2 regions of the Komagataeibacter sp. FNDCF1 genome follow, and region 1 is predicted to be linked to the other one. Evidence: predicted binding sites of a transcription regulator. Region 1 holds the regulator's gene; the other holds the start of a gene.
What was found. The regulator LexA, encoded in region 1, represses DNA repair genes until DNA is damaged. The targets are predictions, from matches to a motif close to TGTTCTANNTANGTTC.
Positions count from the first base shown of each region.

Region 2: the regulator LexA is predicted to act here: its motif matches at 1,449-1,464, upstream of recA (recombinase RecA).

Region 1 covers NZ_JAIWOT010000001.1:900,857-904,274, forward strand. The annotation lists gene bioD (dethiobiotin synthase) at 1-1,089, shown strand, start outside; gene lexA (transcriptional repressor LexA) at 1,073-1,741, opposite strand; gene glp (gephyrin-like molybdotransferase Glp) at 1,866-3,074, opposite strand; gene rpmG (50S ribosomal protein L33) at 3,233-3,400, shown strand.
Region 2 covers NZ_JAIWOT010000001.1:3,076,726-3,080,143, forward strand. The annotation lists gene LDL32_RS14520 (gamma-glutamyltransferase) at 1-1,385, shown strand, start outside; gene recA (recombinase RecA) at 1,565-2,611, shown strand; gene LDL32_RS14530 (hypothetical protein) at 2,735-3,103, shown strand; gene LDL32_RS14535 (glycerate kinase) at 3,100-3,418, opposite strand, start outside.

The DNA of each region.
Region 1 (3,418 bases):
GACCTGATATGCTCCAGCCTGGCCATGCAGTGGTTCCATCACCGCTCACAGGCACTGCATGGCCTGGCGGCATTACTGGCGCCGGGGGGGCGGATGGCTTTCGCCACGCTGGCGGATGGCAGCTTCGCGCAGTGGCGGGCGGCATATGACCGGACGGGCGTAACCTGTCCGATGCCGGATTATCCCACGCAGGACGCGTTGCAGCGGGAATGGCCCGTTTCCGGCGCGGGACTGTGGCAAATCACGGAAATTGTCGATACACCGTCAACACCGCTGGCCTTCGCCCGTGAACTCAGGGCCATAGGTGCCACCCATACGGAACACGCGCCCGCCACGCCGGGACAGATGCGTCGCGTGCTGGCGGCCGCACGGGCCCGTCCCTTTGCCATGTCCTATCAGGTGGCATATGGCCAGTTTCACCGCGCACTCTGGCCCGGCGTGTTTGTAACCGGCACGGATACGGATGTGGGCAAGACCGTAGCGTCCGCAGCCCTGGTCCATGCATGGAAAGCCGCTTACTGGAAGCCACTGCAGAGCGGCACGGACGATGCACCATCGGACAGCACGGGCGTGCGCGGGTTGACGGGACTGGATGCGACGCGGCTCTACCCGCCAGCCGCAAGCTTCGGCGCATCCCTCTCACCCGAGGACGCGGCGCGCCATGCCCATACCCGCATCGACCCCGCCGCCATTACCCTGCCGCCCCATGACGGCACACGCGGGCCGCTGGTCGTGGAAGGGGCAGGGGGCGTGTTCGTGCCCATTGCCGAAAACTACCTCATGATCGATCTCATGGCCCGACTTGCCCTGCCCGTGGTGCTGGTCGCGCGCAGCACGCTTGGTACGATCAATCATACGCTGCTCAGCCTGGCTGCCCTGCGTGCCCGTGGCCTGCGGGTAGCGGGGGTCATCCTGAATGGTCCGGCCGAACCCAATGGCCGCAGCGCCATCGAACGGCACGGGCAGGTGCGGATACTGGCCGAGTTCCCGCTCCTGTCCCCGATGGGGCCGCAGGCGGTAGCACAACTGGCGCGCCGCCTGCCGTCCTGGGCGCAAATTACGGGCGAAGCCGTCAGTAACGGCGGATAAGCCCCGCAAGCGTGCCCTGTACGCTGACGCGCGATAAGGGCAGGACACGGGTTTCGTAATGGGTGTTGGCGGGAATGAGTGCGATCCCGTCCTTTTCATGCCGGATGCGCTTGAGCGTGACTTCCTCGCCATCGATCAGGGCCACGACAATCTGGCCATCCGTAGCCTGCATGCCCTCACGGATGATCACCATGTCCCCATCCAGGATGCCGGCATCCTGCATCGAATCGCCCATGACCTCCAGCGCGTAGTGACCGGCCTTGCCCAACATGTCCGCCGGGACGGAAATGCGGGTGGTCGTGGTGTTGATCGCCTCGATCGGGTTGCCTGCCGCCACGCGCCCGACGAAGGGCACTTCCACCACCGCAGCGTGGAAAATCTCGGGGGGCATGGCCGGTGGGGGCACGGGCGCCTGCACGGGGGGGGGAGGCACCTCGATATCCGGCAGGCGCAGGATCTCCAGCGCGCGCGCACGATGGTGCCGGCGATGCAGGAACCCACGTTCCTCCAGCGCCGAGATCAGCCGGTGAATACCGGACTTCGAGCGCAGACCGAGCGCGTCCTTCATTTCATCGAAGGAAGGGGAAAACCCCGTCCGGCGCAGATGGCCGTCTATGAACAGCAAAAGCTCATGCTGTTTTTTCGTGAGCATGCGATGTATCCTTTTGCCGTGGGCAAGACTACCGGGGCGGGGATGCAACGGAACAAATCAAAAACCCGCATCCATGTTCTATATTGGTTCCATATCCGCAGTCAACCGGCTTTCACACACGCGCTCAGCCTGGAACATGGTCGATGCGGATGATGTCGCACATTTCCCCGCATCTGGCGGCAGGGGCGTGGGGCGCGCGCAGCACCAGCGCCTGGCTTTGAGCCAGCACATGCAGCATGGCCGAGTCCTGGACGGGAAAGGGCGTGGCCACAAGTCGGCCCGCCGCGTCATGTGCAAGGCGTGCGCGCAGATGGTCCATACGCTGGTCATTGGTCGGCACATCGGCGCCCAGGACGGCCCGTACGGGGGGCTGGATCGCCTGCGCGATGCCCGCCATCCGCCGCAGGGCGGGCAGCACGAACACGATGGAACAGACAAAGGCCGCCACCGGGTTGCCCGGCAGGCCGATGAACGGCAGGCGACCCAGATGACCGTACATGAGCGGCTTGCCCGGCCGCATGGCAATCTTCCAGAAATCGGTTTTCATGCCGACCTGCTCCAGCCCGCGCCGCACCAGGTCATGGCTGCCCACACTCGCACCGCCTGCCGTGACCAGCATGTCCACGCCATCAACCATGCGTTCAAGTGTTGCAAGATCCGCCATGTCGTCACGCAGCGCGGGCAGCATGACCGGTTCGGCCCCGGCGGCGCGCAGCAGGGCCGCCAGCATCGGCGTATTGGAATTGGCAATCTGTCCCGGCCCGACCGGGCTGCCGGGCAGCAGCAGTTCATCCCCCGTGGCGGCAATGGCCACGCGCGGGCGGCGGGCCACTTCCAGCCATGCATGGTTGGCCGCTGCCGCCACACCGACATCCTGCGCCGAAAGCCTGCAACCCGCCGGGATGATGACCTGCCCCGTCGCGAAATCCTGTCCCAGCCTCCGTACATAGGTGCCGGGGGCAAGAGTGTGGGTGGTGCTGATGGTGGCGCCATCCGCGCTGGCATTTTCCTGTATCAGCACGGCATCCGTACCTGCGGGCATGACGCTGCCGGTAAAGATGCGTACGCATTCCCCCGCGCCCACCTGGCCTGCGAAGGGATGACCCGCCGGGGCGTGACCAATGCAGGCAAGGCGTACGCCCCGCGCGTGCAGGTCCGCCGCACGCACCGCGTACCCATCCATGGAGGAAACATCCGCCGGGGGATTGGACAGGCGCGCGCGTACGGGCGCGGCGCTGACACGGCCACAGGCGTCGGTCAGGGCGACGACTTCGGTGGGGAGGGGGAAAACGCCTTCAAGAACCCGTTTTTGCGCTTCGGCGACACTCAACATCGTACCCGGCACTCCTTTTTTACCCGTTATGGACGAATTTAAGCAGAAATATCGGTCAGGGTGCTTGACCTCAGCCTTGTGTATGCGCATTTTCCGCCAACTTGAACCACTGCTGCACCTGAGTGTTCCAGCAGCGGCGGAGCAGTGCTGAGGATATCATGGCCAAGAGCAACACCATTCAGATCAAACTCGTCTCCACGGCGGACACCGGCTACTTCTACGTGACCAAGAAGAATGCCCGCGCCCAGACCGGCAAGATGGAACTGCGGAAATACGACCCCGTCGCACGCAAGCACGTGGCCTTCCGCGAAGCGAAGATCAAATAACTTTCCGCCCCGGCGGAT
Region 2 (3,418 bases), 2.2 Mb from region 1:
TTACGGGGTGTTCCCTCAACAACTACTCCCCCGTGAAGATCGTGTCACACATGTTCGGCCCGTCGCCCGGTGCGCTGGTCGGCACCGTTTCCGCCGATGAACCGGAAGCGACGCTGGTGGGGCGTGACATCCTGCAACGCGGCGGCAACGCGGCGGATGCGGCTGCGGCCATGGGCATGGCGCTTTCGGTCACGCTGCCCTCGCGCGCCTCGCTTGGCGCGGGCGGGGCGTGCCTGGCCTACAGGCCGGGTGACCAGAATGGTGGCCGTGCGTTCATGTTCCTGCCTGTTGCCGGCACCGTGGCGGCCACCGGCATGCCCCGTGCCGACCGGCCCGCCGCCGTGCCCATGATGGCGCGCGGGCTGTATCTCATGCATCTGCAGTACGGGTCGGTTGCCTTTTCCGAACTGCTGCCCGGCGCGATTGCCCTGGCTGCCAATGGCATCAACGTAAGCCGCCAGCTTGCGGGTGACCTTGCGGCCGTGCAGGTGCCGCTGCTGGCCGATGCAGGCATCCGCGCCATCTTCAGCCGCTCGGATGGCAAGGCGCTGGCGGAGGGGGACGCCCTGGTGCAGACCCACCTGTCCGGCGCGCTGGACCAGATCCGCGGCATGGGCGTGGGCGATCTGTATAATGGTGCACTGGGTCAGTCCTTCATCGCGGGCAGCCAGGGTGCCGGGGGCGGGTTGCAGATGGCGGATCTGCGCGGGGCCGTGCCGTCGGAGCAGGTGCCCCTTACCCTGAGCAGTGGCGAGACGCAGGTCGCCTTCCTGCCGCCGCCCGCCGATGGCGGGCTGGGCAGCGCGGTCGCCTTCCGTAGTGCTGCGTCATCCGATGCCTCGACCCGTGCGCAGGCGGCCATCGCGGCATGGCGCGCGCAGAACGGCAATGCCACCGGCGGCACGGCGGACAGCCTGGCCGCCCGTGCGCAGGCCTTCGTCAACGGTGGTGGCGCAGCCGGAGGCGGCCTGCCTTCGCTGCCCGCGTCCACCTCGTTCACGGTGGTGGACCATGCGGGCATGGCCGTGGCGTGCAGCATGAGCATGGACAACCTGTTCGGCACGGGCCGCATGGCGGGCAACACGGGCATCGTGCTCGGGGCTTCCCCCGCACGCCTGCCGCAGCCGCTCTATACGGCGGCCATCGCCAGTCAGGGCCGGGCCTTCCGTGCCGTGGCGGCGGGGTCGGGGCAGAACGATGCCGCTGCTGCCGTTGGCATCACCATGCGCAATATCCTGGCGGGGCAGGTGCCTGACGCGCATCCCGTCACGGCACAGGGGCGTGTGAACGCCATATCATGCCCGCGCGGGCTGCCGGGGGATGGTGCGACCTGCATCGCCGCGACCGACCCGCGTGGCGCGGGTCTGGCCATGGGGCCGCGCTAGGCTGGTGTTTTTGCGCCGGTCGGGCATTATTAGCACGGTGCGGCAGGGCAGGGCCATTGTAAGTGGTCCTGTTTTGTTCCATATTGCAGTGCATGATGCATCGCCTGCCCAGCGCAGGTCGGGCCGGGCAGGCTGTCCGGGCCCGGTTTCATCTCCTCAAGCACCAGGATAGGCACGGAATGGCACAGGCTCCGGGTATCGACAAAAGCAAGGCCCTGGAAGGGGCATTGAGCCAGATCGAGCGCGCGTTCGGCAAGGGGTCGATCATGCGCATGGGCGAACGGCCCAGCGAACAGGTGGATGTGATCTCCACCGGCTCCCTTGGCCTTGATATCGCACTGGGCATTGGCGGCCTGCCGCGTGGCCGCATTGTCGAGATTTACGGCCCCGAAAGTTCGGGCAAGACCACCATGGCACTCCACGCCATTGCCGAAGCCCAGCGCAAGGGCGGCACCTGCGCCTTTATCGACGCGGAGCACGCACTTGACCCCGGCTATGCGCGCAAGCTGGGCGTGGATGTGGACAACCTGCTGATCAGCCAGCCCGACGCGGGTGAGCAGGCGCTGGAAATTGCCGATACGCTGGTCCGCTCCGGCGCGATCGACGTACTGGTAGTCGACAGTGTCGCAGCCCTGGTGCCGCGCGCCGAACTGGAGGGCGACATGGGCGACAGCCATGTCGGCCTGCATGCCCGGCTGATGAGCCAGGCGCTGCGCAAGCTGACGGGTTCCGTTTCACGCTCCAACACCATGCTGATCTTCCTTAACCAGATCCGGCTCAAGATCGGTGTGATGTTCGGCAGTCCCGAGACGACGACAGGTGGCAACGCACTGAAATTCTATGCTTCCGTGCGCATGGACATCCGCCGCATCGGCTCGATCAAGGACAAGGACGAGGTCACGGGCAACCAGACGCGCGTAAAAGTGGTCAAGAACAAGATGGCCCCCCCCTTCCGCCAGGTCGAATTCGATATCATGTATGGTGAAGGGATCAGCAAGGTCGGTGAACTGATCGACCTTGGGGTCAAGGCCGGCATTGTCGAGAAATCGGGTGCATGGTTCTCATGTGACAGCCAGCGCATCGGGCAGGGGCGCGAGAACGCCAAGCAGTTCCTGCGCGACCACCCGGAAATGGCGGCCGATATCGAACGCCGCGTGCGCGAACAGGCAGGTGTCGTGGCCGAAGCCATGCTGGTTGGCCCGGATGAGGAAGGTGGCGAGTCTTGATCCCCCCGGCCTGTCCGGTTAAGGCAGGCTGATAGTCGCCCCGTCTGGTCGGCGCGGACCGTGCGGGCGGGGCAGGGACTGGACAGAGGGGCAGGGGCTGCCGGAATGAAACCACGTCTTGCAATGGTCGGATTGCTGGTCTGCCTTGCGGCCTGTAGCGGGGGGCAGGACGACAATAACGACCCCGCCGATGTGGATGAGGCACCCCGCCCGTTGGGCCATCGTGTTGGTGGCCACAATGCCTCACGCGCGGAAAATGCGCTGCGGCCGATGTCCCGTCACCTGCCCAAACCCGCCGACTCTACGGATGAAGCCGGCACCGAAGCCTACCACACGCCCCCCGACGCGGCGGCGATGCAGATGATATCCTCGGGCTACGACCCCAATCAGGCCGGTGATGACGATGCCCCGTCCGACAGTGACGACGGCAAGCATTTTGTCGTGCCCGATACGCAGGTCAGCTACGGGCGCAAGGCCGGGCAGTCCAACTAGGGTACCAGCACGGCACGGATGTCGTTCACGTTGGTCAGCGTGGGGCCGGTCATGACCAGATCCCCCGTGCGCTGGAACAGTGTGTAGCTGTCATGCGCACGCAGGTGGGCGCGCGGGTCCAGGTTCCGCGCGCGGGCACGTGCCAGCGTATCCGGGGTGATGAGCGCGCCCGCCGCATCCTCCGTGCCGTCAATGCCATCACTATCCGCGGCAATGGCCCATATGCCCTCACGCCCCTGCAACGCCATGGCCATGGACAGCAGGAATTCCGTATTGCGCCCACCCCGGCCCGGTGGCGGCCCGGCCGGGTTGATG